Regions from separate parts of the Arthrobacter sp. USHLN218 genome, predicted to be linked through region 1. Evidence: predicted binding sites of a transcription regulator. Region 1 holds the regulator's gene; each other region holds the start of a gene.

Region 1 (7,747 bases):
GTGACTGAGGGTCACCTCGGCGCCGACATGCTCGAGCGCCCGGACCGCCGACCGGATGTTGCCCGACCCGTAGTCCAGTACGGTCACCTTGGGCGCCATGGTCAGAGCGCTCCCTTGGTCGACGGAATGCCTTCGACGCGCGGATCCGGCTCCACGGCGGCGCGCAGGGCGCGGGCGAATGCCTTGAACTGAGCCTCCACGATGTGGTGCGGGTCCCGGCCGCCGAGCACCCGCATGTGCAGGCAGATCTGCGCGTGCAGCGTGATCGCCTCGAAGACGTGGCGGGTCAGGGAACCGGTGAAGTGGCCGCCGATCAGGTGGTATTCCTGGCCGGCCGGTTCACCGTCGTGCACGAGATAAGGCCTGCCCGAGATGTCGACCACGGCGTTGGCGATGGCCTCGTCCAGCGGGACGGTAGCTTCGCCGAAACGCCGGATACCGGCCTTATTGCCCAGCGCGCTCTTCAGGACTTCGCCGAGCGTGATGGCGACGTCCTCGACGGTGTGGTGGGCGTCGATGTGCGTGTCCCCCGAGGCCTTCACGGTCAGGTCGATCAGCGAGTGCTTCGAGAGGGCCGTGAGCATATGGTCGTAGAACGGGACAGTGGTGCTGATGTCGGACTGACCGGTGCCGTCCAGGTTCAGCTCAACCAGCACCGACGACTCGCTGGTGGTGCGTTCGAGGCGTGCTGTGCGTGCAGTGGTGGCGATATCCGTGGTCATGGAATTCCTTTGTGGCAAAAGTGGTCATTGCGGGTTGACTGGGAACCCGCACCTATCAGTCTAGAAGACCGAAGCTCAGAGCAGTTCCCGCAGCCGGTCCAGGAAGGCGGTGGTCTCGGCCTCGGTGCCGGCAGTGACGCGCAGGTGCCCGGCGATGCCGACATCGCGGATCAGCACGCCGGCGTCCAGCAGTCCCTGCCAGACCTTATGCGGGTCCTTCAGGCCGCCGAAGAAAACGAAATTTGAGTCCGACGGCGCGGGCTGCAGCCCGAGCGACGCCAGCTCACTGACGATGCGATCCCGCTGGCCCTTGATCTCCTCGACATTGGCGAGCAGTGCGTCGGCGTGGTCGAGAGCCGCCAATGCGGTCGCCTGGGTGACGGCCGAGAGGTGGTAAGGGAGCCGCACCAGCCGGAGGGCATCCGCAATCTGGGGAGCTGCCGCAAGATAGCCGACGCGGGCGCCGGCAAGGGCAAAGGCCTTGCTCATCGTCCGCGAGACGATCAGCCGCTCCCTGCCCGGCAGCAGCGTCAGGGCACTGTCAGTACCGACATGGGCAAATTCCGCATACGCTTCATCGACGATGACAATCGCCTGGCTCGCTTCGCCTGCTTCGTAGACAGCTTCGACGACATCGAGCCCGAGCGCGGTTCCGGTCGGATTGTTCGGCGAGCATAGGACGACAATGTTGGCCGCGGTATCGCGGACAGCCTTGGCTGCCTGGCCGGCCGTCAGCCCGAAGTCGGCGCCGCGGCGGGCAGTCACGTATTCCGTGTCAGTGCCGCTGGCAAGGAGCGGATACATCGAGTAGGTGGGAGGAAAACTCAGCAAACGCCGGCCCGGGCCGCCGAAGGCCTGCAGGATCTGCTGCAGCACCTCGTTGGATCCGTTCGCGGCCCACATGTTCCCCGCGGAAAGCCCGTGGCCGAGGTACTTGGCCAGCGCCTCCCGCAACTCCGTGAATTCGCGGTCCGGGTAGCGGTTCAGACCCGCCACCGCCGATTGGACGCGCGCCGCTATCGCGTCCGCAACCTCATGAGGCAGTCCATGCGTATTCTCGTTGACGTTGAGGAGCACGGGAACGTCGAGTTGCGGAGCTCCGTACGGAGTCAGTCCGCGCAGGTTGTTACGCAGGGGCAGTCGGTTGAGTAGATCCAGCTGGTCGTTCACCTGACCAGCTTAAGCTCCGGCAGGCCCGGGGCAGGAATCGGGCCTGCCGGAGCGGCTCTTATTACAGTCCCTAGTCCCCCAGCGGGACGAACAGCCGCTGCCCGGCACGGACGACCGAATCCGGCAGGTTGTTCAGCTGCTGGATCTCCGCAATGACATCGTGCGGGTGTCGGTCCGGCGCTGCCAGCACGGCCACATCCCAGAGCGTCTGGCCGGGAGCGACGGCGACCGACACGGTGCGGCCGGGGCCGAGGCCAGGTCCCGAGCTCGCCAAGGCCGGTGCCGTGAAGAAGCCGACCAGGGTCAGCAGGACGGCGGCGCCAAGCATCAGGGGCAACCCGATGAGCACCAGGCGGCCGCGGCGGGTAAGCCGCAGCGCGGGCGTCGAGCCCAACAGAGCGTGCGGGGCGACGTGCGGGGCGAGCTGAGCAGACATGAGGGGTACCTTCCCGTTCCGCGTGCGTATGCATCAGTTGTTTCGAACGCATATTCGAACTGTCGGATTCCATTTGTAGCACTTGTGATCGAATATTGTCGAGACTCGATCGAATAAATGTTTGAGATCGTGCTGTGGCTGCCCTAGGCTTGAAGAAATGGCGGCCATGCCTGAGTGCATCACCTGCCACTGACAACATTGGACCGGCCACCCTGGCTAGCCCGGGTGGCCGGATAGAGAACCGGGGCCAGTTCATGTCGAGGAAGAGTGCAGCTACTTCAGGTACCGCCGGCACGGGAAGCGCACGCAGGCGCGCGGGTGCGTCCCCCAAGAGCCTGACGCCCCGCCAGAAGAAGATCCTCGAGAGCATCCAGCGTTCCATCAGCGCCAAGGGCTACCCGCCGTCGATGCGCGAGATCGGCGACACCGTCGGGCTCGCCAGCCTCTCCAGCGTCACGCATCAGCTCGCGCAACTGGAGAAGCTCGGATATATCCGCCGCGATCCCAAGCGCCCCAGGGCCATGGAGGTCCTGACGCCGCTGACGCTCGAGACGGGCGCGATTGAGATCGAAGGCGTGGCCGAACCGGACAAACTCCGCAGCACTGGCGGCCTGTCGGTGTCGGAACTGGCCACGGCTTCCGACACGGCGATCGTTCCGCTGGTCGGCAGGATCGCCGCGGGCGGCCCCATCCTGGCGGACCAGGTCGTCGAGGACGTCATGCCCCTGCCCCGGCAGCTCGTAGGACACGGCGAGCTGTTCATGCTCAAGGTCTCCGGCGATTCCATGATCGATGCGGCTATCTGCGACGGCGACTGGGTCGTCGTCCGCCGGCAGCCGAGCGCCGTCAACGGCGAGATCGTGGCCGCGCTGCTGGACGACGAAGCTACCGTCAAGACCTTCCGGCAGCGGGATGGCCACACCTGGCTGCTGCCGCAGAACACCCAGTACGAACCGATCCTCGGCGACAGCGCGACGATCATGGGCAAGGTCGTTTCGGTGATGCGCGCCCTCTAGCCGCTGCCCGGCGGGCCCTTAGCCCGCCAGGCGCTGCAGGATCTGGAGCGCCGTCGCCCGGTCCTTCGTCGACCAGAACGGCGGCAGCGCCGCCCTGAGGAAGCCACCGTACCGGGCATTGGCCAGTCTCGAATCGAGCACAGCCACCATGCCCCGGTCCCCCGCAGCGCGGATGAGCCGTCCGGCGCCTTGGGCGAGCCGGACGGCGGCGTGCGTGGCCGAAATGGTCATGAAACCATTCCCGCCTGCCTGCGACACGGCCCGCGTACGGGCAGTCATCAGCGGATCATCCGGCCGCGGGAAGGGAATCCTGTCGATAACCACCAGGCGGCAGGCCTCTCCCGGCACGTCGACCCCCTGCCACAGCGTCATCGTCCCGAACAGGCAGGTATTCGGTTCGCTCGAGAATTGCCGGACCAGCGCAGCCATGGACGACTCGCCCTGGCAAAGGATCGTGAAGGGCAGCCGCTCGCGCATCTCCGCGGCGGCTTCCTCGGCAGCGCGCCGCGACGAGAAGAGCCCGAGAGCACCCCCGTTGGAGGCGCGCAGCAGCGCTTCGAGCTCATCCAACTGTTCGGGGCTTGTCCCTCGGCCCGGCTTGGGCAAGTGGGAAGCCACATACAGCACGCCCTGCTTCGGGTAGTTGAACGGGCTCCCGACGTCCGCGCTGCTGTACTTCGGCGCTCCTTCGCCCAGCAGGCCCAGGGAGCCGGCGACGGCGTCGAATGCGCTGCCGATGGCGAGGGTCGCGGATGTGAGGACGACCGTGTGGCCCTCGAACAGCCCCTCGCGAAGCCTGGAAGCCACCGACAGCGGCGCAACGTTCAGCATCGGCGGAAGCGTTTCGTCCGGGGGTCCGTAACCGCTGCCCGGCGTGAAGCTGCTCGGACGGGTGATCCACAGGACCTCCCGGCTCTGGGCGGTGGAAACTACCCGGTCGCATAGCTCCAGAATTGCTGCCAGCCGCGACCTTGCCATCTGCCTGCCGCCGTCCACCGCGCCCGAGCCATCGGGCTTGGAGTCCGACAGTGCCGTTCGAGCCGCCTCACGCAGCTGGGTCAGCGCCAGTTCCTGCTCGGGCCGCAGGCCGGCCGCCATGAGTCCGGACGGAACCTGGTCGAACGCCGCTTCGAAGCTCTTGGCCGCGGTGTTCAGCGCATCGACGCTGATCGCCGTGTGCTTGCGGGCACTGGAGGCGGCGGCCGTGATCATGGCCGCCGAGAGTTGTCCCGAGACCGCCCCCGTCACGCGGTCCTGCAGCTCATGGGCCTCGTCAATAACAACGAAGTCGTAGTCCGGCAGGACGGCCAGCCCCTCGAACGCGTTGATGGCCAACATCGCATGATTGGTGATCACTACGTCGGCCTCGGCCGCATGCATCCGGGCACGCTCACTGAAGCATTCCGCCGCGACCGGACACCGCTGGGCGCCGAGGCACTCCATGGCGCTCACGGAGACCTGCCGCCAGGCCCGGTCGCTGACTCCGGGCACGATTTCGTCCCGGTCCCCCGTGCCGGTCTCCTCTGCCCAGGCCCGCAGCCGCTTGATTTCCTGTCCCAGGGCGGTGGTCGGCCCGGGGGCCGGCGCCGGATGCGGAACGGTCTCTTCGGCGAGATCGAAGAGCGCCTCCGGAGCATCGTCCGCCGGGAACCCGCCGTCGATCTTGTGCAGGCACAGGTAGTTGTTGCGGCCCTTGAGCAAGGCGGCATCGATCGGCCGCGGCAGCTCATCGGCGATGGCTTCCAGCAGCCGAGGCAGGTCCCGCTTGACGATCTGGGACTGCAGGGCGAGCGTGGCAGTCGCGACGATCGCCGGTTTCTCGCTCTCCAGCGCGTGCACGATCAGCGGAATTAGGTAGGCCAAGGACTTGCCCGTTCCCGTGCCCGCCTGGACCAGCAGATGTTCGCGCCGCCGAAACGCCGTATCGACCCGGCCAGCCATATCATGCTGGCCCTGGCGGTCCTGCCCGCCCATCGCCTGCACGGCAACGTCGAGCAGGCGCAGGGCCTCCGCCTGTTCCTCAGCCACGCCGGATGAAGGCCTCGAGTTCGGCCGCCAGGCCCTCCCTGACCATGACTTCGAGCTCGGTGCCCTCCTCGCCATGGTTCATCGACAGGATCTCCGCGTCCGGGCTGTGCAGCCGGCTGACGACGTCGCCACGGTCATAAGGAATCAGGAGTTCGAGCTTGACAGTGGGCCGCGGAATGCCGTCGCTGATGGCCTGCAGCAGTTCGGGAATGCCCTGCCCGGTGCGGGCCGAGACCACGACATGCCGCGGTTCCCGCTGCCGAAGCCGTTCGATGACGAACGGATCAGCGGCGTCGGCCTTGTTGAGCACGACGATCTCGGGAATCTTGCGCGCGTCCACTTCCGTCAGCACCTCGCGGACCGCCGCGATCTGGCCTTCAGGATCGGGGTGGGAAGCGTCCACCACGTGCAGGATCAGGTCCGCATCGGCTGCTTCCTCAAGAGTCGACCGGAAGGCTTCCACAAGCTGCGTGGGCAGCGAGCGGACGAAGCCGACGGTGTCCGCCAGCGTGTAGCCAAGCCCGTCCGAAGTTTCGGCCTTGCGGACCGTCGGGTCGAGGGTCGCGAACAGCGCGTTCTCCACGAGGACGCCCGCGTTGGTCAGCCGGTTAAGCAGCGAGGACTTGCCCGCGTTCGTGTAGCCGACAATTGCGACCGACGGCACGGCGTTTCGCTTGCGGTTGGCCCGTTTGGTCTCCCGCGCCGGCTTCATACCGGCGATCTCCCGCCGAAGTTTGGCCATACGCGTGCGGATGCGCCGCCGGTCCAGCTCGATCTTGGTTTCGCCGGGGCCACGGGAACCGATACCTCCGCCGGCCGCGCCTACGCGGCCGCCGGCCTGGCGGGACATACTCTCGCCCCAGCCACGCAGGCGCGGCAGCAGGTATTCCAGCTGTGCGAGCTCGACCTGGGCCTTGCCCTCGCGGCTCTTGGCATGCTGCGCGAAAATATCGAGGATCAGGGCGGTGCGGTCAATGACCTTGACCTTGACGATGTCTTCAAGACCGCGCCGCTGCGATGGCGACAGCTCACTATCGACAATCACCGTGTCAGCCCCCGTGGACATGACGATGTCCCGCAGCTCCTGCGCCTTGCCCGATCCCAGGAATGTTCCGGGGTCCGGCTTCAGGCGCCGCTGGACGACGCCGTCGAGAACCTCCGACCCGGCGGTCTCGGCCAGTGCAGCCAGTTCGCGCAGGGAATTGTCCGCGTCCGCGGCCGTTCCCTCGGTCCACAAGCCGGCCAGGACGACCCGCTCCAGCCGGAGCTGGCGGTATTCGACCTCGGTGACGTCTGCCAGCTCCGTCGACAGCCCGGCCACGCGCCGCAAGGCGCGCCGCTCCTGGAGGTCCTGCTGCTCGCCGTCGAATTCCGAATGCTCTTCGTCAAGCGTGGAGATGGCCTGTGCCTTGCCCCGGAAACCGCTGCCGGTCTTGGTGCGGGCTGCGGAGTCCTTGGCCAGAATCCGGTCGATGACCGCCTGGATTTCCTCCGGGGTCAGTTCCGGTTCCTCTGCCGGCTGGCCGGCGCTGCTGTTGGTCATGCTCTCCTTCGGAAGGTCTGTAGATCTATGGTAGTCCTCCGCTGCTGTGCGGGGGTGGTTTGCGTGCGGTGGTTGTTGTCGGGTCATGTGTATCCTCCTGACGGGGAAGGCGGTCCCTGATGCGGTGATCCGGAGCCATGCAGCGGCGATGCGCCCAGGACGCAAAGAGGTGCAGGCGCGGTTGCAGCCAAGGGAACGCACGGGAATGACAGGTTGGTTCGCGGTAGTGGTGCCTACCGGTCCCGGAGCCGGGCTCAACGGGAGCGGCGTCTGGTGCGGGCCGAAGCCGGCCTAGACTGCCGCAGTCACTTGATTGCCATGCCGTCCAGCATAACAGGCTCCACACGTGGCTTAGGCAGGCCTAGATACAAATTCCGCCGAGGGCGCACTAGTCTGGCGGATTATGGCCACCGATCATTACTTCAGCGCCGAGCCGGGCAAACCGGAAATACGTAAACCGCTGACCGTCGAACTCGACGGTCAGGTCCGGCATTTGACGACGTCGAACGGCATCTTCAGTCCCGACGGAATCGATAAAGGCACGGCCGTGCTGCTGGCCGAGGTCCCCGCCCCGCCGTCGACCGGCAATCTGCTGGATATCGGCTGCGGCTGGGGCCCGATCGCGCTGACGCTGGGCCTTAAGTCACCTGCTGCATCGGTGACGGCGGTCGATGTCAACACCCGCTGCACCGCATTGACCAACGACAATGCGCAGACCCTGGAGCTGAACAACGTCCGGGCCTGCCTGCCCGAGGAGGTGGACCCCGAGCTGCGCTTCGACGCCATCTGGTCGAATCCGCCAATCCGAATCGGCAAGAGCGAACTGCATGAC
Region 2 (7,747 bases), on a different contig from region 1:
AGTTCAAGATCGCCCAGCGGCAGGGCAAGCTGGCCTTCGATGGGCTCATACCTGCGCGGAACCGGGCGGACCGGCGGCTTGTCCAGGTGGTGCACGATGTCCGCCCGGGTAGCAGTGTCCAGGCGGCCGGCCGTCCGGTTGAGTTCATCGAAGGCACCCAGCTGGCCCAGCCGCTTGAGGGTCGGCCGGCTGATTTTGGCGCGGGCCCGCAAATCGGCAAGGGAATCATAGGGCTGGCCGCGGACGATCCGCTTGAGCTCGGCCCCGGACATGCCGTAAATGCCGGCGAGGCTGAGCCTGATTCCCAGCTTCCCGCCGGAGCCGCCTTCCCCCGGGACACGTTCTACCCGGTATTTGTCGCTGCTGCGGTTGATGTCCAGCGGCAGGATCGGGATCCCCATCCTGCGCGCTTCGGCCACCAGCAGGCGGCGCGGGTACATGCCGGGGTCGTGTTCCCACAGTCCGGCCAGGAAGGCTTCCGGATGATGGGCCTTCAGCCAGGCGGACTGGTAGGTGGGCACGGCGAAGGCCGCACCGTGCGCCTTGCAGAACCCGAAGCTGCCGAAGGCCTTCAGCGTGTTCCAGACCTTGTCGACGGTTTCCGCCGTGTAGCCACGTTCGAGGGCCTTGCCCCTGAAGTGTTCTTCCACCGCAGGCTCGGCCGCTGCGTCCCCCAGCAGCCTGCGGAACTCGTCCGCTTTGGCCAGTCCGCAACCGGTGAAGACGTCGAAAGTCCTGAGGACCTGCTCGTGGAATACCGTCACGCCGTGGGTTTCCTTCAGCACCGGCTCAAGGTCGGGATGCGGATAATTCTCCGGCGCCCAGCCGTGCCGGTGTTCAAGGAACGGGCGGACCATGTCGGACTTCATCGGTCCGGGCCTGAACAGCGAGATATCGATGATCAGGTCGTTGAAGTTCCGTGGTGCCATCTTGCCCACCAGCTCGCGCTGGCCCGGGGATTCGATCTGGAAGCAGCCGAGGGTGTAGGTGCTGCGGATCAGTTCGTAGGTCGGTTCGTCGTCGAGCGGGACGGCCTCCAGATCAATGCGGCCCCCCTCGACGATGTAGTCCGGGCCGCCGCCGAGGGCTCCGGGGTGTCGGCCCGCCGCTGCGACGGCAGCCTTGTCCGGATGGATCCTGGCAATCTCTTCCAGGGCGTAGGCCATGGAGGACTGCATCCGCACCCCCAGTACATCCAGTTTCAGCATGCCCATCGGATCCATGTCATGTTTATCGAACTGGCTCATTGGCAGCCCCAGTCCGCTGGGCTGGACCGGGGTACGGTCCAGCAGGGTTTCGTCACCGAGGATCACGCCGCACGGATGCATCGAAATATGCCGGGGCAACCGGTCCAGCCGTTCGGTCACGTCCACCAGCAAATCCAGCTGCCGGTTCTGCTCCACCTGCGCGGAGAACCCCCGCAGCTCGGGCTTCTCTTCCATTGCCTCACGGAAATTCCGCGCGGAGAAGCGCCACAGCTGTTTGGCGATCCCGTCGATGTCCCCTTCCTCCATGCCCAGGGCAAGACCGGCATCCCGGACGGCCCCTCGTGCCCGATAACCGTTCTGCATGCTCATCAGGGTGACCCGTTTCGCGCCGAAGCGGTCGAAGATCTGCCGGTAGACCCTGTGCCGCTCGGCGCTTTCGACGTCGATGTCGATATCCGGCAGCGTGGACCGGTCCCGGGAAAGGAACCGCTCGAAGATCAACCCATGGTCCAGCGGATTGACGTGGCTGATGTTGAGCAGGTAATTCACCAGGCTCGAGGCGCCGGATCCGCGGGCCGCCGCCCGCACCCCCATGCCGGTGATCATTTTCGACACCTCGGCCACCGTCAGGAAGTACGGGGCGAACCCGAGCAGGGTGATGATGCTTAGCTCGTGGCTGAGCCGGTCCCTGAGCCTGCGCTCTGCCGTGCCGCCGATCCCGGGGAAGCGCCGCCCGATGCCGTCCTCGCAACGCTGGACCAGTTCCACAGCCGGCTCCCGGGTAATACCGATGACGGAAGCTTCCGGAACGACGGGCCGTTTGTACCCCATGTCCCCGACCGGATCCATCCGGCACCTGTCCGTTACCGCGGCGGTCGTGGCCAGCAGGCTGCGGGCACCTGCTGCCCCGGCACCGGCTTCCCGCGCTATCTCCCGGGCCAGGGCCTTCATCTGCTTCCCGCTTTTAAGCCAGCCCTGTCCGTTGGGCTGCAGGTCCGGCAGCTTGGACAGCGCCGTCAAGGCACGGACGGCATCCAGCACGTCCGCGGTCGCGGCATCATCCTCCCGGCAATACCGCACGGCGTTGGTGAGCACGGCGGGGAGCTTCAATTCATCCGCGAGCTTGAACAGCCGCACAGCATGGGCCGTGCTGAGGTTGCCCCCGGGAGTGCTTAAATGGCTGGCCACTTCAACGACCAGCGCACCCGCAGGCATTCGGCTGCGCCAGCGCTCTGCGAGCGCCCTAGCCTGTGCGTAGCTGCGGTTCCTCAGGGCCTGTCCTACGTCGGAATAGGGGCCCAGCAACACTGTCAGGACCGGGCCGGAGCCGCTTGCCCGGCCATCGGGTCCGGCGGCGCGGCGGGCCAGCTGCCCGATCTCCACCGCCGGCCCGTGGCCCCGCTTGCTTCCCCTGCCGGCAGGCGTCCCTTCATGGGCGTCGGAAACCGCCCGGCACAACGCCTGGTAGCCCGCGCCGCCGTTTCCGCCGTGGGCCAGGACCACTACCCGCCCGGAACTGCCGCCTTTGCCGTCGCTGACGGCAAGGTCGGCACCCACAACCGGATCCAGGCCGGCAGCGAGGCAGGCCCGGACATGCTTGACCGTGCCGTACAGGCCGTCCCGGTCGGTGCAGGCCAGGGCATCGGCTCCGTCCCCTGCCGCCGCGGCGACAAGTTCATCCGGCCAGGACACCCCGTAGTGTGCGCTGAAAGCGGATGCGACATTCAGATGGGTAAAGCTCATTTTCTATCCGGGATAAGGAGCTCCGGGCGCCTCTGGCTAGGCACTCAGGCGCTGGGCGGCATCGTGGACGCGGATCATGCGCCATCGCGCACTGTCGGCATGGTGCGACAGGTCGAAGGTGCGCAAAGCCGAGCGGCTGTTCAGCCTGGCCTGGACCCGCCAGATTTCGTAGTCCACCAGCCCGGCTCCCCTGCCCCGCTCGGCGCGCTGTTCCTCCGCCCACCAATTGCGGCGTTCGTACCAGCGCACCGGGTCCGCTGCCACATGCCATGTCCTGTGCTGCCACACCAGCCGGATCGGCTGGCCGGCAGGAGAACAAACAACTTCGATCGATTCGCTGAAAACACCCATGTTCCAGTCACCTTCCTCTGGAATTACGGGCCTGAGCCCTCGGCTGCGCGCTCCTGCCAACACGCCTGCCGAAAAGCTTGACCCCTTCATTCTAATCGAATATGTATTCGAATCCAAGAGCCAGCCTAGGCGCCCGCTCTGACAAAATCGCCGGCCGCTCCCCCGTCCCAACGTTTATCCAATAATCGGAGCCCACAGTTGCAGCAGCGCACCCTGCGCAACTGGCTCCACCAGCCATTTGGTGCCCGAGGACACCGTTTCAAAGGAGCAAGACCATGCCACTCGCACACAGGTCAGCACCGCACCGGCATCCAGCCAAAAAGAAACTCGTTACCACCGTCGCCGCGGCCTCCCTTTTGGCCGCTGCATTCGCCCCGCTTTCCATCGCGCCAGCGCACGCCGAGCTTCCGCCAGCCGGCCCCGTTGATCCTGCCAACGGCTACCCTCTGTGGTTCTCCGACGGCACTGTCAGGCTCCAGTTCTGCTACACGGCGGAACTCGGCTGCCTCTCCACGCAGCCCAATCCCGGGCCAGCCTCCTATCCCGACAACTTCCCCGAAGAAGCCTTCTGGTTCGCCGCGGAAGCCAGCAGCGGAAACCTCCGCCTCTACGAAGCCGCGCTTGAAGGCGCACACGTGAACGGCGCCGTCGTTCCCGGTGAACAGATGGGCTTTGCCCGTCTGAGGTTCCGGATCGAGAACCTGGTGATCGGGGCGCAGTACACCATCACGCACCCCTACGGGGTCCATACCTACACCGCAACGGACAACAGGAAGGGCGCAGGCGAGATCAGCCAGACGATCGACAGCGGCCTCTGCACCCCAACCGCAACCGCCGCCTGCGACTGGGACGGCGTCGGCCGCGCCTTCCTCGGCAACTATGGGGTGGGCACCACCGCCACGTTCCTGCGCCAGGTCAATCCGCCCGCCGGCACGCTGGGCAACCCGAATGTGGCCTCCGCAGTCACCGGGGCCCCGTCGGGCAACAACTTCGTGCGTGTGGAGGGTCCCAACGCCGGCGGCCCCGGAGTGAACACCCTCACGGTTAGCAGTTTTGCCGTCCAGGGCGTGATTTCCGATACCACCGACGGCGCGCCGGGCACCCCTGACCTGGTCGCCGCCAGCGATACCGGACGCTCCTCTACGGACAACATCACCAACGCCACCCTGCCGACCTTCAGCGGCACCGTTCCCTTAGATGGCACGGTGGAGCTGCTGGTCGACGGCGCGGTGGCGGGTTCGGCCGCAAGCGCGGGCGGGACCTACAGCATCACGCCCACCGCTCCGCTGGCGGACGGTCAGCGCAGGATCTCCACCCGGATGGCCAACCCCGTTTTCGCCACGGACCCGGCTGCACCGGAGTTCCTGACATCCACCCAGCTGGCCATCACCGTGGATACGACCCCGGCGCCCGTCACGTTCAGCGGGGCCATGCCCTCGAATCCGACGCTGAACAGGACGCCGACCTTCAACTTCTCAAGTTCGGAGGCCGGCGCCGGTTTCGATTGCCAGCTGATGCCCACCAACGCCGCCTGGGAAACCGGTTGCGTGACGGGCAAGACCTACGACGCACAGAACGACGGCATCTACACCTTCAACGTCCGCTCCGTGGACCCGGCGGGCAACGTCAGTTCGCCCGTATCCCACGTATGGAGAATCGGCGACGGTGCCCCGGCCTCCGCTACGGCCGCCGAGCAGAAGGACATGGACGGCGACGGCAACCCGGACCTGGTCAGCCGCAGCAGCGACGGCAAGCTGTGGCTCTATCCCGGCAATGGCACAGGGCGGTTCGGTACCCGGGTCAATATCGGCTCCGGTGGCTGGAACGCCATGAGCGCCATCATGATGCCCGGCGACTTCGACGGCGACGGCAACTCCGACGTCATCGCCCGGGCCACCGACGGCGTCCTCTGGCTGTACCCGGGCGCCGGCAATGGCGGGTTGCTGGGCCGCAAGCAGATCGGCACCGGCTGGAATTCCATGGGCGCCTTCGTGTCGCCCGGCGATTTCAACGGCGACAACAGGGTAGACCTGCTCGCCCGCGACAGCGCCGGCGCCCTCTGGCTCTACCCGGGCAACGGCTCCGGCCGGTTCGGAACGAGGAGCGTTGCGGGAGCCAGCGGCTGGAACGCCATGAGCCAGCTCGCGGGCGTCGGCACCTTCGATGCCGGCGGCACGGCGGACATGGTGGCCCGCGACTCCAGCGGACGGCTGTGGCTCTACCCGGGCACGGGCACCGGCAAGTTCGGCACGCGCAAGCTCATTGGTTCCAGCGGCTGGAACGCGATGAGCGGGCTCAACGGGCCCGGAGCCTTCGACGCCGGCGCCTCCATGGACCTGATGGCGCGCGATTCCAAGGGCACGCTGTGGCTCTACCCGGGTAACGGCAGCGGCGGACTCGGAACCCGCGTCCAGATCGGGGCCAGCGGCTGGAGCACGATGATGATCGTTCCCTAGCCAACGGCCGCCAGGAGCCCGACCGGTTTCCCAGCTGTGCAGCAGCGCCGGAACCGGCCGGGCTCCTTGCTGCGGTCCGCCGTCAGCGGAACCATGGACCTATGGAACCTGTCGTCTCTGCCATCACCCTCGGAGTGCGCGACGTGGCGCGCTCGCGCCGTTTCTACGTCGACGGCCTCGGCTGGCGGCCGCTGGCCGAGCAGGAAGGCGAAATCCTCTTCCTCCAGAGCGCGCACGGCCAGATCCTCGCGCTGTGGGACGTGGCCAGCATGCGTGGCGAATACGGCGACGTCGGGCACCATGAGCAGGGCCCCGCGGTCCCGGTCTCGCTGGGCCGCAACGTGGGTAGTCCCGAAGAGGTGGACCGGCTGCTCGCAGAAGGCGTTGCCGCGGGGGCGGCGCTCGTGTCGGGTGGCCGGCATCAGTCCTGGGGCGGCTACAGCGGTTGTTTCGCCGATCCGGACGGCTTCCGTTGGGACATCGTGTTTAATCCGGCCTTTTCCGTGGACGACGGCGGCAACGTGAGCCTGGGCATGCCCTCGCCTTAATGCGGCGTGCGGTGAGGCGGCGCTGTCGCGGGGAGTGCCCGCAGGTGTCAGGCTGCGGCGTCGATCAGTTCCGGGCCGTTGTTGCGCACATTATTGACCTTGTCGCTGACCGTCCGCGGGATCAGGTGCGGTTCCGGCATGGCATCCAGCAGCGCCCGCACGTCCGCTTCCGACGTCGTTCCCGGGTCCAGCCAGTCGGCGTAGAGATCCGGGGGGACGATCAGGGGCGTGCGGTCATGGATGTGGCCCAGGCTGTCCGTGGCCTCGGTCGTGATGATCGTAAAGGTCCTTAGCCACTTGTCCGGATGGTCCTCCGGAAGCGACGGATCCGGCCAGTTCTCGAACAGTCCGGCGAACGCCAGCAGTTCGCCCTCGGCACCGTGGAGGTAGGTCGGGATCTTCCCGCCCGCCGTCTTCTGCCATTCGAAATACCCGTCCGCGGCTACCAGAGCGCGCTTGCGCGATGCGGCCTTGCGGAAGGATGGCTTCTCGGTCACCGTCTCCATCCGGGCATTGATCAGCCGCGCACCGGACTTCGGGTCCTTCGACCACGGCGGGACCAGGCCCCAGCGCGCCATCACGAGTTTCCGGGACAACTGTTCCGGCTCGGGGTGCCGGCGGTCGATGATCAGCGGGACCTCGTCCGTCGGAGCAACGTTGTAGGAGGGCTGGATCTCCTCGGCGTAGGACTCGTCAACATCGAAGGAAGCCACCAGGTCGCCCGTGCTCCTGGCCATCACGTATCTGCCGCACATGCCTCCATTATGTGCCCGGGCCCGCCCATCAGCTGCGGGGCGGGAATGTTTGGCGTGCCGGGGCGGTTGATGTACGCAAAGATCCCACGCGAAGGAGCTGCTTTGGAATTCGTCCCCGCCCCCGGCACCATCACCATGTTCTCGACCACGTGGTGCGGCTATTGCCGCCGGCTGAAGTCCCAACTGGATTCCCAGGGCATCGGCTACACCGAGATCAACATCGAAGACGTGCCCGGCACGGCGGAATTGGTCGAACAGATCAACAACGGCAACCAGACGGTTCCCACCGTGCTCTTCCCGGACGGCAGCAACGCCACGAACCCGTCGCTGTCACAGGTCAAGGAGCGCCTCGGCGTCTGACCCGCATGACGCACACGACCCCCGAATCGGCCTGGCGCCGGTTCGGGGGTTGTGCATCCCGGGCCTCTCCGGGGCCGGCCGGACAAGAGGCCAGCGCGGCAGTCGCGGTCGACCCTGACGTCGAGTGGCCCCGGGACCTCGCCGGTCCGGTGGGAGGAACGCTGCTGTGCCATAACGATGTCTGCCCGGAGCAAGTAGTCTTTTGCGGCGATCGTGCCGCGGCCTTAATTGATTTCGACCTGGCCGCACTGCTGGACTGATGTGCCGGGCGCGCTCGGAACCAAGGCATCCGCGGAACCGGCCTGCCCTGCAGAAAGGCGGCGATG
Region 3 (7,747 bases), 580 kb from region 1:
GATCACCTCGTGCTCGGCGAAACGTTTCAGGGCCAGCGGGTCGGACAGCAGCACCGACGTATCGAGCACGAAGGACTGGGCCGTCGGCCCCGCCGCTTCGCCGGACTGCCCCTCCGGGCCGGAGGCCGCCTCGCCGCTCGGGCTGCCCGGCCATTGCCCCGCTTCGGGGGACGGCGCTCCCGTTTCCGGGCCGGAAACAAGAAGACCGGCGGCAGCGGCGGAAACATCAGGTTCCTTCGCCGCGCGGCCGGTCTTGGCAGCTTGACTGGTCATTTCAAAGGTGGCCACATTAACTCCCGTCCGGAGCGCAGACGCTCCGAATCGTTCGGATTGGGGCGACGCGGTGAGGCCACCTGGCCGGTACCGGCCTCCCCCCACGCTTCTGCATGTGGCGACCTTCCGATCAATCGGCGGGGTTGCTGACTGATACCCCCAAATTACGCCCCTGTAATTCGGGTACACAATGCCCGCGGCGGGACAATTGGGTAAATTCCCTGTGAACGCGGCCGGGCCACGGAAACGGGCCACCCGCCGTCGTCAGGGCTGGACGCGGCGGCAGCTTCCACCCGCCGCAGGAGCCGGCCGGATACGCGGAATCCGGGAAACCGGACGCAGGCTTCAGGCGCCGAAGCGCCGCTGCCGGCTCGCGTAATCGCGCAGCGCCCGCAGGAAATCCAGCCGGCGGAAATCCGGCCACAGCGCCTCGCAGAAGTAGTACTCGCTGTACGCGCTCTGCCACATCAGGAAGCCGGAGAGCCGCTGCTCCCCCGAGGTGCGGATGACCAGGTCCGGGTCCGGCAGCCCCCTTGTGTAGAGGTAGCGGGAAATGTCGTCGACATCCAGGGTCTCAGCCACGGATTCGACGTCGCGGCCGGCCTTCCCGGCAGTCCGGAGCAGTTCCTTGACCGCGTCCACGATCTCCTGCCGGCCGCCGTAGCCGACGGCGACGTTCACGTGCACGCCCTGGACATCGGCCGTCTGCTCCGCCAGCGCGCGCAGCTTGCCGGACAAGTACGCCGGCAGCGTCTCGAGCGCACCCACCGGCCGCACCCGGACGTTCTTGCCCTCGCCCAGCCGGTCCAGCGTGTTGGCGATGATGCCCATCAGCTGGTCCAGCTCCTCGCTGGAGCGGTTCATGTTGTCGGTCGAGAGCATGTACAGCGTGACGACCTTGACGCCGAGCTCATCGCACCAGCCAAGGAACTCGAGGATCTTGTCGGCACCGGCCTGGTGGCCCTCGCGAGTGGGGCTTCCCGCCAGCTTTGCCCACCGGCGGTTGCCATCAACAACGACGCCGATGTGCCGGGGAATGCGGTCTGCGGCCAGGGAACGCTGCAGCCGGCGCTCGTACATGCGGTAGGCAACTGCGGGGAATCTCAAACCGCTCCCGCCTTTCCATTACCGCTTTCGAGGACTGCCGCCGGACAGCGGACACCGGGAAAGATTCTATCGCCTCGACCCCGACGGAACCGACGCGGCCCGTTCCGCGCCGCCCATGACCGCTATGTTCCGGCTGTTACCGGCCGGCAATCCGGTGCCCTTCGGCGGCGGTAGAATCGGCCCATGAACCCCAGCCGCCCAGTCCCTTCGACCCAACCGGCCGGGGGTCCGGATCGCATAGACGGCCCTGTTGAAACGGCCGTCGAGAGCCTTGCCGACGCCCTCAACATCAAGCCCAAATTCCGAGGCTGGCTGCATGCGGGAGCCACACCGCTGGCCCTCATCGCGGGAATTGTCCTCGTCACCCTCGCCCCCACGGCGGCGGGAAAGACGACCTCCGCCATCTACGCAGTCACGGGCCTGCTCCTCTTCGGCGTCAGCGCCGTCTACCACCGCGGGAACTGGCAGCCGAAAACCAAGCTGGTCCTCAAACGGCTCGACCACAGCAACATCATGCTGGTCATCGCCGGCACATATACCCCGTTGGCCTGGGCGCTGCTCGAGCCGTCCCAGGCAACACTCCTGCTGTGGCTCATCTGGTGCGGCGCCATCGCCGGCGTCGCCTTCCGCGTCATCTGGACGCACGCGCCGCGCTGGCTGTACGTGCCGATCTACTGCGCCCTCGGCCTCGCCGCGCTCTTCTATGTGCCGGACTTCTTCGCCGCCAACGCCGCCGCCGCCGTCCTCGTCATTGTGGGAGGCGTGTTCTACATCGCCGGCGCCGTCTTCTACGGCATCAAAAAGCCCAACTTCTCGGTCACCTGGTTCGGATTCCACGAGCTCTTCCATGCCTTCACCGTCGTAGCCTTCAGCTGCCACTTCGCCGCCATCATGCTCGCCGTCCTCGACCAGTCCTAATCATCCGAGGCCCGGAGGCACTCCCTGCCAGCCCTGTCCTAGCCCGTTCCCGAGGCTCGGCCAAACCGCACCCCTGCCCGATTCCCACCGGGCCCCAAGCCAGCTCCAGGGCCCCGGCTCTAGCCACCCCCAAGCCCCGTCCCTGAGCAGCGCCAAGCTATCTCCGCAAGCCGCGCTCCAGCCCGACCCTCAAAGCGCCGACGCTGGCCAGCGCCAAGCTGCTTCCCCATGCCGCGCTCCGGCCGACTCCAAGCCCCGACGCTGGCCAGCCCCAAACACCGTCCTGCACCACCCCAGACGCACGAATGTCAGCTTGGTGGTTATCCACACCCGTAGCCATCGAAGATGTCTTCGACTAGAATTATGTGATGGCGAACACATCAGCGGAACGTCCGAACGGAGAGTCTCCGGAGCCTCGCCACGGCTCCGGAGACTCCCGGCCCCGCCCGGACGGGTCCCCTGACGCCGCTGCGACAACGCCCGACCCGGGTGAACCTGCCGCCTCCTGCGACCGGCCCGATTCCGGCCCCGCGGTCGGTGTCTGCGGGGTGGGTCTGCGGCCGACGGACCCGTTCTCGTGCCGGCCGCCGTGGGAGGAGCATTCCTGGGAGGAGGGCGAGGCCGTGGATGCCGAGGGCATCCCCCTCGACGCCCCGGATACCCCGATCCCGCTCTACGTGCTGACCGGCCATGACGCACCGCCGGAGGAAGACCCGTGGGCCGCCGCCCGCGGCGCGTTCACGCCCCCGGCCTGGGAGCCGGTCCTGCCGGCCCGGTCCGGGCAGATCAGAGACCTGCTGCCCCTGCTGGGCTCCCGCGAGCCGTCCCGCCTGCTCTACGAGGAAGCCGCGCACGAACTCATCGCCGCCCGCCGCGCCTCTGCCTGGCTCGAGGCCCGCATCCTGCGCCTGCTCAACGCCCTGGTCCGCGAGGCCGTGAACGAACAGCCCCACGGCTGGCCCCCGCCACTCGGGCCGGGCACCCCGGACGAACACCTGGCCGAAGCCGCGGCCGTCGCCGAAGCCGCCGCCGCCCTGCAGATCCCGGAAAGGACCGCCGCGATCCGGATCAACTACGCCCGGACCATCGCCGGGGAATGCCCCGCCACCCTCGAAACCCTCGAACAAGGCCACCTGACCGGAGTACAGGCCGCGATCATCACCGACGAAACCACCTCGCTGCCGCCCCGGGCCCGGCCCGGATTCGAACACGAACTCCTCGACCTCGCCCCGGTATGCTCCACCGGCAGCCTGCGCCGCCGCGCAAGAACCCTCCGTGAAAAACGCCACCCCGAAACCATCACCGCCCGCCGCGCGAAAAAAGCAGCCGACCGCCACCTCGAGCTCAAGCCCGACTACGACGGCATGGCCTGGCTCTCCGCCTACCTGCCCGCGGAAACCGCCGTCGCCGCGTTCAACCACGTCCAGGCCATCGCGCTCTCCGTCCAAGGCCCCGAAGAGCTCCGCACCCTGACCCAACTGCGCGCCGACGCCCTCACCCACCTCCTGCTCAGCAGCACCCCCAAACCGCAGCCCCCGCCAGCGGTAGCACCCGCCCCCGGCACCGAGGGCCCGGGCGCTTCCGACGCCGGCGCCACGGCCGGCGCCGAGGGCCCGGGCGCTACCGAAGCTGCCATCGGTGCCGGAGGCCCTACCGAGGCTTTTCATCCGGCGGCGGGGCCCGGGGACCTGCGGGAACACCCTGCCCTGGACGGCGGGCTGCCTCCGGGCGCCGGGTACGGGATCGTGCCCACCGTCGCGCTGACCATCCCCGCCCTGACCCTGCTCGGCCTCGGCCAGGAACCGGCCCACCTCGACGGCTACGGGCCGATCCCGATCGAGGCCGCCGCCCGGCTGGCCGCGAACGCGCCCTCGTTCACCCGCGTCCTGACCGATCCGGTCACCGGCGCGGTCCTGGCCATGGACCGCAAACAGTACCGTCCCACCGCGGCGCAGCGCCGCTACCTGCGCCTGCTCTACGAGAAATGCACGTTCTACGGCTGCTCCCGTTCCAGCGAGCACTGCGAACTCGACCACACGATCGGCTGGGCCGAGGGCGGCTCCACCGATACCGACAACCTCGGCCCCGAATGCAAACGCCACCACCGGCTCAAAACCGAAACCGACTGGAACCTCCAACAACCAAACCCGGGCGAATTCGACTGGACCTCCCCGGCCGGAATCAGCTACCCGACCAGACCCGAACCCCTGGTCCACACCCCGCCCGAAGAACTCGCCAGCATCCTCGAACGCCACGAAATCCACACCATCAACACCAAACTCCGCGCCTACTACCAACGCAAGCACCAACAACCCCAACAAACCGGCCACACCCAACCAGCCGGACCCGCCGGACAGGGAAACCCAGCACAGGCGCGGCCCGCGGCCCTCCCGCCACCCACCGGCGCGCCCAACCCGCCAGACCAAACCAACGCGGGCACGCCGCGCGACGCGGGGCACCACCACAACTGCGGTCCCGACGAACCACCGCCCTTCTGACAAAGGCCTGGATGCCGACGCCTAAGTGCGCCCAGCGCACAGCCGATCTGCCCTCGGACATTCGTGTGCGGCGCACTTGCAGCCTCACGCGAACTGACCACTCAGCCCGTGGCGACAAACTCCCGCTTGCCTCGGTTGCGGTCGTTACCTGACTGAGGACAGCTCGGCGATCAGCCCATCCACGGTGGCGACAGGGCGCCGGCAGACCATCCCTCGGCACACATATGCCAAGGCACCGGAGTCCGGGGCGGGCTTGCCCCGAAGGAGGGGCACACGTTCGGCAGCCGTTCCAGGGGATTCCGCCCCGGCGCCGGTCGGTTCCTGTGCCTGGGCCTGTGAGGCCGCGCCGCCCTTCCGCACTGCGATGACCAGGCCGGGGCTGCCGGTGGCCTTCGCGGCGGCGACCAGCGCCGCCGCCAGCTCGGGCTCCCCGACGACCGCCAGTTCCACCGGTCCCGCCCGCATCGCTTCGGCGACGGCCAGCCCCCATCCCGCTACCCGGGGAACCTTCGGGGCAACGCGCTCAAGATACTGCAGCAGCCGCTCGGCCAACTGCCGGTGCCTGGTCGAGCCGCTGTAGCCGGCATAGGTCAGCAGCACCCCGGCCAGCAGGTTGGTGCCGCTCGGCGTTGCGGTTTCGAACGGATCGGCGGGATTGGCTGGTCCGCTGGCCGCGGCCAGCTGGCTCGGCTTGCTGGCGGTGTCGCCGAGGACGCCGTCGTTGAGGAAGGTCCGCTCGGCGTCCAGGACCAGTTGTTCGGCGCGCAAGTACCAGCGGTCATCACCGGTAGCGGCATACAGCGCGAAGAGTCCTTCGGCGAAGCCGGCGTAGTCCTCTAGGAGCCCCTGGACCGCCCCGGCCGAGCCGTCGTGGGAAACCCGCAGGAGCGTTCCGGCGTCGTCGAGGTGGACCTGCAGGACGTACTCCGCCGCCTTGACGGCAGCCGCCAGCAGGTCCTTGCGGCCAAGGAGCCCGGCGGTTTCCGCCAGCGCGGCGATGGCGAGGCCGTTCCAGCCCGCTACGACCTTCTCGTCCCGGGCCGGCTGCGGCCGCCGGTTGCGGACCGCGAGCAGCACCGGCCTGATCCCGTCCCACCGCCGCTGCTCCTCCGCGTCCAGCCGTCGTCCGGGATGCAGCGGCGAGCCGGTCCCAGTCACGGTCCCCGCGTCGCCGATTCCCATCACGTCCGCGACCCACTCGGCATCCTCGCCAACCGCATCCCGCAACTGTTCGACGCTCCACAGGTAGGTGCCGCCCTCCTGATGCCGGCCCTCGATCACGGTGTCGGCGTCGAGTGACGAGGCGAAGCCCCCGCCGGGCAGGCCGAGCCGGCCGATCATCCAGTCGGCCGTTCCGGCGGCGACCGCGCAGGCGAAGTCGCGATCGGCCCCTGGGCCTGTCTGGACGGCCCATTGTGCGTAGGCCCGAAGCAGCTGCACGTTGTCGTAGAGCATCTTCTCGAAGTGCGGCACGGACCACTGCCGGTCGACGGCGTAGCGCGCGAAGCCGCCCTCGAGCTGGTCATAGAGGGCCGAGGTCGCCATGGCCTCCAGCGTCCGCTCGGCCAGGCCGAGGGCGGGTTCCTGGGCGGATTCCCTGTCCTCGCGGTCCTCGCCGGGTGCCGGGCCCTCCGTCCCGCGCCGGACGGCGGCGGCGCGGCGGAGCAGGAACTGGATGATGGCCGACGGCGGGAACTTCGGCACATCTCCAAACCCGCCAAAGTCCGGGTCTTCTTCTCCGGCCAATACCTGGACGGCGTCATCGAGCATCGTGTGCGGAAGGCCAAGCGCGGTCGGCCTCTCGTCCGGGTCGAACGGCAGGAGGTTGCCCATCAGCTTGCGGTTGTTGTCCGCGGCGCCTTCGAGGACCTCGACGAGGGCGGCCGCGCTGGCCTCCACGCTGGGCCGGCGCTGACGCCAGGCGTCCTCGACGGCCTCCAGCAGCTGCCGGAACGATGGCATGCCCGGTGCCGGCCGGGGCGGGTAGTAGGGTCCGGCGTAGAAAGCGCGGCCGTCCGGCAGAGTGAAGACGCTCATGGGCCAGCCGCCCTGGCCGGTCATCGCCTGGGTCGCCGCCATGTAGACGGCGTCCACGTCCGGCCGCTCCTCGCGGTCGACCTTGATGCTCACGAAGTGTTCGTTGAGGTAGTCCGCAGTCGCCTGGTCCTCGAACGATTCGTGCGCCATGACGTGGCACCAGTGGCAGGCGGCATAGCCTACTGAAACGAAAACAGGCACGTCGCGCAGACGTGCCTGTTCGAAGGCCTGGTCGCCGAAAGGCCACCAGTCGACGGGATTTCCGGCATGCTGCCGCAGGTAGGCTGAGGCTTCGCTGCGCAGTCTGCCGGCCATGGTCAGCTCCCGGTGGGTCCGTCGTCGGTCGGACGGCGTCCGGACGTGCCGTCCGCCGGCGAACCCGGATCCCTGCGGCCCGTCACCTTGTCATTGAGCTCCCGGTCCAGGCGGCGCTGGCGCTCTTCCTCGGTTTCCCTGCGCTCCCCGCGGCCGGACGCGGCAGGTGCGCTTCCGCCGTCGGACGCGGAAGGCGCCCGCTCCCCCTCGGCTCCGGCTCGCTGCGCATCCTGCTCCATCTGCTCGCGGTACCGCACCCTGCGGATACGCCGGCTCATATCCCAGATCAGCAGGATCACCACGACGGCGAGTCCGAAGGTGATGAAGAAGCCCCACGGGCCGGGCGTGACCTGGTTCGGGTCCAGCCCCGGCTTCAGAGTCGGTTCCCCGCTGGGTCCGGCGGCGGCGAGCAGGTGCAGCAAATGCAAGATGGATCTCTTTCTGGCAAGGACCGGACCGCGGCGGCGGTCCGGAAGTTCAGGGGCTAGCTTCCTCTATCGTATGCCCGCAAAGAAGTCGGTTTCAGGCAGCGTCGTCTCCACCCTCGCGTCCACGAGGGTGTAGTCCTCCCACGGCCAGATCCTGCGCTGCATGTCCGG
Region 4 (7,747 bases), on a different contig from region 1:
CGGGCTGCAGACCGTAGTAGCGCTTCTGCCCCTGCGCCCGCATCGAGACGAGGCCGGCTTCGCGCAGGACCTTCAGGTGCTTGGAAACCGTGGGCTGGCTGACTTCGAGCTCGTCCACGAGTTCACCGACGGCCTTGTCGCCGTCCCGGAGCGCCGCCAGGATTTCCCGGCGGGTTGTCTCCGCGATAACGGCGAAGACATCATCGATGACCATTCCATTACCCTAACCGCATATACGCTCTCTGGCATCCTCCTAGGCGGGCGCGCCGCCGGGACCTCAGTCGAACCAGGGATCCAGGCCGTGCAGCGGGAAGATTTCCTTGCGCGTTGCCATTACCGTGCGGTCAACGGCGTCGTTGGGGTCGTAGCCCACTTCCCAGGATCGCCACCAAAGCCGGGCGTCGTCATTCATCACCAGAGGCGCCGACTGGCCGTACCGTTCATGGACGTACGCGCGCCACGGACGAGGCACCTCGGACTGCAGGGGAACCGGGTGGCCCGAGACGATGGCCAGCAGATGCGTCCAGGCGCGGGGAACGACGTCGAAAATGTTGTACCCGCCCCCTCCCGTGGCGACCCACCGGCCGCCACAGACCTGGTCAGCGAGTTCCGCGATGTCCAACATCATCTGCCGCTGCGCGTCGACGCTCAGCCGAAGGCTGCTGAGCAGGTCCTGGGCGTGGCCGTCGCAGCCGTGCTGGCTGACGATTACTTCGGGCTGGAACGCCTTGGCCAATTGCGGCACGACGGCGTGGAAGGCGCGCATCCACGCGGCGTCTTCCGTGCGCGGCGGCAGCGCGACGTTGACGGCGCTGCCGAGTGCATCCGGCCCGCCGACCTCGTTCGAGAAGCCGGTACCGGGGAACAGGGTCCGCCCGGTTTCATGCAGCGAGACGGTCATCACGCGCGGGTCGTTCCAGAAGATGTTCTGCGTGCCGTCCCCGTGGTGCGCGTCCACATCCACGTAAAGCACGCGCTGCACGCCGCCGTCGAGCAGCCGCTGGATGCCGACCGCGCAGTCGTTGTAGATGCAGAAGCCGCTGGCCTTACTGCGGGCCGCGTGATGCATGCCGCCGCCGAAATTCACTCCGCGGACGGCGCGGCCGTCGAGCAGTGATTCCGCCAGGTGCAGGGTTCCCCCGGCCAGCCTGGCGCTGGCTTCATGCATCCCGGCGAACACCGGGTCGTCCTCCGTACCCAGTCCGCGGTCCTCGTCCGGTTCATCCGGATTGGCGCTCACCTTCCGGACGGCCCTGACGTACTCGGGCTCGTGGACCGTTTCCAGCTGCGTGTCCGTGGCCACCTCGGGCCGGACCACAGTGACGTTGCTGCGCTCGAGGATGCCGAATTCGGCGGCCAGCCGGGCCGTCAATTCCAGCCGGATCGGCGACATCGGGTGCTGCGGCCCGAAGTTGTACGCCAGCATCGATTCGTTCCAGACGATTTCCGTAGGAAGGGCGGCTGCTGGGTTCTCGGACATCTCAGACATCCCCGTCAGGCTACGCGAATCGGCGCCGTGGCGCATGATTCTGCTCACTGTGACGAAGGGAGGATGATTTACTACTGCTAGGAAAACCGTCCTCCCCGATCCAACCGTCAGAAGCGGACCATGACACTGAACCAGCGGCCACGGCTGCAGGAGCAAAACACCGGGCTGCGCTCCATCTTCGGCAACATCCGGGACTTTGTCGACCGGGTGGCCAACAGCTCACCGGCACGGCTCGCACTGATCGTATATGCCGCCGTCGTCCTGGTCTTCGCAGGGCTGCTATCCCTGCCTATTTCCGCCGTGAACGGGCAGATCACGCCGCTGTACGACGCAGTCTTCACCGCCGCTTCCGCGGTTTGCGTGACGGGGTTGACCGTCGTGTCCACGGCGACGTACTGGACCTTCTTCGGGCAGGCGGTCATCCTGCTGGGCATTTTCATCGGCGGCTTGGGCACCCTGACCCTCGCCTCGATGCTGGCGCTGATGGTGAGCAAGCGGCTGGGTGTGCGCGGCAAGCTGATCGCCCAGCAGGCCCTCAGCAATGCGGGCCGTCTTGGCGAGATCGGCACGCTGCTGCGGATCGTCATCACCACCTCGGTGCTGATCGAACTGGCCTTGGCGCTGATGCTGATCCCGCGGTTCATGATCCTTGGCGAGCCGTTTGGCCAGGCGGTCTGGCATGGAGTCTTCTATTCCATCTCGGCTTTCAACAACGCCGGTTTCACGCCCCACTCCGACGGGCTGGTGCCCTATGAGGAGGACCTCTGGATTCTTGTGCCGCTAATGCTCGGCGTTTTCCTCGGCAGCCTGGGCTTCCCCGTCGTCATGGTGCTGCTGGAGCGCGGCTGGCGCTTCAGCAAGTGGAACCTGCACACGAAGCTCACCATCCAGGTCAGCCTGATCCTGCTCGCTGCCGGCAGCGTGGCGTGGGGAGCGCTGGAGTGGAACAACGCAGCGACCATTGGCGGCCTGTCAGCAGGTGACAAGAGCATTCACGCCGTCTTTGCCTCCGTCATGACGCGCTCCGGCGGCTTCAACCTGGTTGACCAGAATTCCATGGAACAGACCAGCATGCTGCTGACCGATGCGCTCATGTTCGCCGGCGGGGGTTCCGCGTCGACTGCCGGCGGCATCAAGGTTACGACTATCGCCATCGTCTTCCTCGCCATTGCGGCGGAAGCGCGCGGCAACCGGGACGTGACCGTACACGGCAGGACCGTTCCTGAGGGCGCCATGCGCGTGGCCATCTCCGTCATCGTTATGGGCGCAACGTTCGTCGCCCTGGCGGCGGGTGCCCTGCTGACGATCTCCGGCGATTCCCTTGACCGCGTGCTGTTCGAAGTCATCTCGGCCTTCGCGACGGTGGGCCTGAGCACCAACCTCAGTGCGGAGCTGCCGCCCGAGGGCAAGTATGTGCTCTGTATCCTGATGTTCGCAGGGCGCGTGGGAACGATCACCCTGGCCTCCGCACTAGCGCTGCGCGAGCGGCGCCAGCTCTACCACTTCCCGGAAGAAAGGCCGATCATTGGCTGACAGATCCTCGGGCAACCGCCCCTCGCACAACGCTCCGGTGCTCGTCGTCGGACTGGGCCGTTTCGGGGCTGCCACGGCCGAGCAGCTGGTCAAGCAGGGCCGCGAGGTCCTGGCGATCGAACGCGACCCCGCGCTGGTGCAGAAATGGTCCGACCAGCTGACCCACGTCGTCGAGGCCGACGCGACCAACATCGACGCCCTCCGGCAGCTCGGCGCGCAGGACTTCACCTCGGCCGTCGTCGGGGTGGGCACCTCGATCGAGTCCTCGGTGCTCATCACCGTGAACCTGGTGGACCTGGGCATCGAACACCTGTGGGTCAAGGCCATCACCGCCTCGCACGGCAAGATCCTGACCCGCATCGGCGCGAACCACGTGATCTACCCGGAAGCCGATGCCGGCCGCCGCGCCGCACACCTGGTCGGAGGGCGGATGCTGGACTTCATCGAGTTCGACGACGGTTTCGCGATCGTCAAGATGTACCCGCCCAAGGAAACCCAAGGCTTCACGCTCGGTGAGTCCTCGGTCCGATCCAAGTACGGGGTGACCGTCGTCGGCGTGAAATCACCGGGCGAGGACTTTACCTATGCCCGGCCGGAAACCAAGGTCTCCGGCCGGGACATGCTCATCGTTTCAGGCCACGTCGACCTGCTCGAGCGCTTCGCCGCCCGCCCTTAGCGGGTCAGCCCAGCTCCTTCGAAAGTTCCGCGGCCCGGTCCGCCGCGGCGCGCATCCCGGCGGCAATAACGGCGGGCAGCCCGGCCTCGTCGAAGGCCGCGATCGCTCGTTCCGTCGTGCCGTTCGGGCTGGAAACGGCCTTCCGCAACGCCGCTGGGTCCGCCCCTTCCTGGGCCAGCATGGCGCCCGCCCCGGCCACAGTTTCCTGTGCGAGGATCAACGCCAGCTCGGATCCCAACCCAAGCTCCGCCCCCGCCTTGGCCATAGCCTCCGCCAGGTAGAACACATACGCCGGACCCGACCCGCTGACCGCGGACACCGCGTCCAACTGATCCTCCGGCACGACCACCACAGTCCCCGCCCCGGAGAACAATGCCTCGGCCAGCTTCAGCTGCTCCGCGCCGGCATGGGTTCCGGCGGCGATTCCGACGGCGCCGCGCCCCACCTTCAGCGGGGTGTTCGGCATGCTGCGCACCAGCGGCTGGCCCTGGGGCAGGGCTGCCTCCATGGTCGCCACCGTGATCGCTGCGGCAACACTAACGACGACGGTCTCCCGCGCCAAGTCATCCGAGATCCGCCGGCAGAGGTCTGCGATGCCAGCCGGCTTCACGCCCAATACCACAAGCCCGGCTCCCTGCACGGCCTTGCTGTTAGCCTCGGGATCTTCGTTCTCGGCCAGCACCGACAGACCCGGATACCGGCCGCGCAGCTCCTCTGCGCGCTCCGCGCGGCGCACCGTAGCGGTGACTGATTGCGCGTCCGTCCCGCTGGACAGCAGCCCCGCCAAAATGGCCTCGTTCATGGATCCGCAGCCGAGGAAGACCGTGCGGCCGGAAGAAGAAGTGGAAGTCTGTGCAGTCATGCTGACATTGAATCACGGGGCGGAAGAGGGCTCCGGCGGAAAGCATTCACAGACTTCTCCCAGCTTCTTAAGGGTTTCGTCCCAAATTCGCTCCCTACAGTCTTAACTACCTCATAAAGGTGCGAGTGATTACGGATCAGACTTCCTGGTCTGATCCGAGTGCCGGCAGGTCAGCGGATGTCTCCCCCAACCGTCCGCAGGACCTGCCGGCACTTCTCTTTAACCAGAACCTGCACCGGCTCCCGGGGTCATCTCCCCGCCTCGGCCGCAAACGAACGGGCCGTGACCTACCCAGAAGCTGCACCGGCTCCCGGAGTCATCTCCCCGCCTCGGCCGCAAACGAGCGGGGCATTGCTACCGCCCGAGGGCGCCGGATTGCCGGGTGAACCACCTCCTCGCCCGTCGGCCTCTTACCCGGTTTCGGCCCGTTTCACTCGTCCTACACTACGAAGATTTAACGTGCTATCAGAACGTATCTTCGATAGAATGAGACATGGCGATCGCACCCTTCGAAGCGGTTCAGGAAGCCCCCGGCTTCCTCGCTTCGATGCGCGACGAACTGCAGGACTTCGCCGCCGCCTTCCGCCGGGAAGCCGGCCTCCAGAGCCCGCAAACGGTGGCCCAGTGCGTCGGCCTCTTCGAAGACCTCTCCCGGACCCTCGAGCAGCTCCAGGTCGCCGGGGCGCACGCCGCCGACCGGCACGGCGTCGCCGGCATGACCGGCCGGGATCCGGCCAGCCCGGACCCGGGCAGCCCGGAGCCGAGGTCGGAGTTCCGGGACACCGCGGACTACCTCCGCACGAGGCTGCGGATCAGCCGCAGCGAAGCCCGGCGCCGCCTGCGCATCGGGGCCGGCACCCTGCCGCAGACCCTGATCTCCGGCGGCCAGGCCCCGCCGGCATACGAACACCTCGCCGAAGCGCTGGCCGGATCCGGGCTCGGCGGCACCGCCGCCACCCTGATCCACGACACCCTCGAACGCGTCCGCCCGGCAGCGGCCCCGGAGGACCTGGCCGCCATGGAACACCAGCTCACCCGGCAGGCCACCGAAACCGACCCCGACACCCTGCGCGTCATCGCCCGGTCCTGGGAAGCCGCGATCGACCCGGACGGGGCCGAACCCAGCGACGAACAACTCGCCGCCCGGCAGGGCGTCTTCCTCAAAGGCAAACGCCGCGGCCTGCACCGCTTCGAAATCGCCGCGACCGACGAACAATACGAACACCTCATCACCGCCATGAACACCGCCACCAACCCCCGCCTGCAGACCACCTTCGGCGATCCCGGTGACACGAGTGAAGGCGGTAAGACCGCCGGCACCGACAACAGCGAAGCCGCCACCGGGCACGGCGACCGCGCCGACGGCGACTCCGCAGCGGCCGGGGTCGCGGCCGGCATGGACGGCGACGGGCGGGCGTTCCCGGGCTGGCCGATGCCCACCCGCCCGCAGCAGCTGCTCGAAGGCCTGGTCGGCTCCTGCCGGATCGCCCTGACCACCGACAAGCTCCCCAGCGCCGGGGGCCACCGGCCGCAGGTCATGGTCACCATCGACTACCAGGACCTCGTCCAACAGATCGGCGCCCAAGCCGGCACCTCCGGCCAGGCCGTGTTCGGCGGCCTCATCACACCCCGCACCGTCCGCAAAATGGCCTGCGACGCCGACCTCATCCCCATCGTCCTCGGCGGCAAAGGCGAAGTCCTCGACGTCGGACGCGCCCAACGCCTCTTCACCCCCGCCCAGCGCCGCGCCCTCGTCGCCCGCGACAAAGGCTGCGCCTTCCCCGGCTGCACCATGCCCGCGCACTGGACCGAAGCCCACCACATCCGCTACTGGAAGAAACACAACGGCCGCACCTCCGTCGCCAACGGCGTACTCCTGTGCTCCTTCCACCACCACCTCATCCACACCGGCGACTGGACCATCGAAACCATCGACGGCATCCCCTGGTTCATCCCGCCCGCCTACACCGACCCCTCCCAAATCCCACGCCGCAACCACTACCGCTCCCCACCAGTCCTCAAACGAGCCGAACAACCCACCGAAACCACCCGACGGACCGACAGCCGAAGCCCAAGCTCCGCAGGGCCACCCCCACAGGCCGACAGCAGAAACCCAAGCACCGCAGGCCCACCCCCGCGGACCGACAGCAGAAACCCAAGCACCGCAGGGCCACCCACGCGGACCGACGGCCGAGGCCCAAGTCCCGCCGCGTCCCCGTCGGCGGGCACTGCCGCGGCTTCCCCCGAACCGGCACCGGCCACATCAACCCGCGGCTGGAGCCGACCCTTCGGCGACGGCCCGCTGCAGCCGGACACGCCTCCTTGGTAGAAAGGTATTGGCAGCACACGACCACTTGATTCCAGCCAGAGAAATTGGTGACCGATTATGCCCACCCAGGCGCAGGCAACCGTCCAGATCGACAACGAACATTTCCGCGTCACCGAATGGCGGTTCCAGCCCGGTACCGAGACCCGTTGGCACCGCCACGAGTTCGACTACGTTGTGGTGCCGATGACGACGGGGCCTCTAAAACTGCAATTGGCTGACGGCGAATCCATCAATGAACTGACAACCGGCCAGTCCTATACTCGGCTGGCCGGCAGCGAACACAACGTCATCAACCCCGGCCCGGAGGAGTTTGTGTTCGTCGAAATCGAGGCCAAGAATCACTCGCGAGACTAGGACCTGAGCCCATAGCCACTTAGGCCGCGTAGGAGGAAAATCAATACCGGCACCGCCATTCTCCCGGGGGAATTCGGGAAGGAGTCTGAAATGGCATGGCATATTGAGGGGACCTACTTCGAGAACTGCAATTGCGACATGGCCTGCCCGTGCTCGATCTCGGGTTTGACCGCGCCGGCGGACCAGGACCGATGCGTTGTCGCACTCGTCTTCCATGTGGAGAACGGGGAGGTAGACGGCGTCGACGTCGGCGGCCTGACCGTCGGGGTGCTCGGCGATGCGCCGCCATTGATGAGCGAGGGCGGCTGGAAACTCGGCTTGTTGCTCGATTCCAGGGCCTCCGCCGAACAGGCGGCAGCGCTCGAAGGTGTGTTCAGCGGCCAGCTTGGTGGCCCAATGTCAGGGTTGGCTCCGCTGGTAGGTGAGATTGTCGGCAAGGAATCCGTTGAGATGTCCTACTCCGACGATGGACGGCAGCACCGCGTGTCCATGGGCAGTGCCGTC

What was found. The regulator LexA, encoded in region 1, represses DNA repair genes until DNA is damaged. The targets are predictions, from matches to a motif close to TCGAACANNTGTTCGA.
Region 2: WFH44_RS07350 (DUF6504 family protein) is a predicted target of LexA. The motif match lies at 3,398-3,413, and genes of this name have one in related genera.
Region 3: WFH44_RS00900 (HNH endonuclease signature motif containing protein) is a predicted target of LexA. The motif match lies at 2,638-2,653, and genes of this name have one in related genera.
Region 4: WFH44_RS04320 (HNH endonuclease signature motif containing protein) is a predicted target of LexA. The motif match lies at 5,027-5,042, and genes of this name have one in related genera.

The regions. Positions count from the first base shown of each region.
Region 1 is NZ_JBBCYT010000001.1:766,511-774,257, reverse strand. It holds gene hisH (imidazole glycerol phosphate synthase subunit HisH) at 1-99, opposite strand, end outside; gene hisB (imidazoleglycerol-phosphate dehydratase HisB) at 102-722, opposite strand; gene WFH44_RS03400 (histidinol-phosphate transaminase) at 798-1,892, opposite strand; gene WFH44_RS03395 (LysM peptidoglycan-binding domain-containing protein) at 1,963-2,328, opposite strand; gene lexA (transcriptional repressor LexA) at 2,583-3,344, shown strand; gene WFH44_RS03385 (ATP-dependent DNA helicase) at 3,363-5,318, opposite strand; gene hflX (GTPase HflX) at 5,365-6,915, opposite strand; gene WFH44_RS03375 (class I SAM-dependent methyltransferase) at 7,319-7,747, shown strand, end outside.
Region 2 is NZ_JBBCYT010000003.1:203-7,949, reverse strand. It holds gene WFH44_RS07355 (DNA polymerase III subunit alpha) at 1-2,951, opposite strand, end outside; gene WFH44_RS07350 (DUF6504 family protein) at 2,988-3,302, opposite strand; gene WFH44_RS07345 (FG-GAP-like repeat-containing protein) at 3,578-5,758, shown strand; gene WFH44_RS07340 (VOC family protein) at 5,860-6,306, shown strand; gene WFH44_RS07335 (SOS response-associated peptidase) at 6,354-7,061, opposite strand; gene WFH44_RS07330 (mycoredoxin) at 7,131-7,421, shown strand.
Region 3 is NZ_JBBCYT010000001.1:185,101-192,847, reverse strand. It holds gene WFH44_RS00915 (PhoH family protein) at 1-288, opposite strand, end outside; gene WFH44_RS00910 (isoprenyl transferase) at 619-1,380, opposite strand; gene trhA (PAQR family membrane homeostasis protein TrhA) at 1,564-2,298, shown strand; gene WFH44_RS00900 (HNH endonuclease signature motif containing protein) at 2,667-4,796, shown strand; gene WFH44_RS00895 (thioredoxin domain-containing protein) at 4,941-7,148, opposite strand; gene WFH44_RS00890 (hypothetical protein) at 7,151-7,576, opposite strand; gene mca (mycothiol conjugate amidase Mca) at 7,643-7,747, opposite strand, start outside.
Region 4 is NZ_JBBCYT010000002.1:148,645-156,391, reverse strand. It holds gene WFH44_RS04345 (ArsR/SmtB family transcription factor) at 1-214, opposite strand, end outside; gene WFH44_RS04340 (acetoin utilization protein AcuC) at 278-1,489, opposite strand; gene WFH44_RS04335 (TrkH family potassium uptake protein) at 1,610-3,022, shown strand; gene WFH44_RS04330 (potassium channel family protein) at 3,060-3,698, shown strand; gene proC (pyrroline-5-carboxylate reductase) at 3,703-4,560, opposite strand; gene WFH44_RS04320 (HNH endonuclease signature motif containing protein) at 5,054-6,889, shown strand; gene WFH44_RS04315 (cupin domain-containing protein) at 6,947-7,243, shown strand; gene WFH44_RS04310 (DUF1326 domain-containing protein) at 7,334-7,747, shown strand, end outside.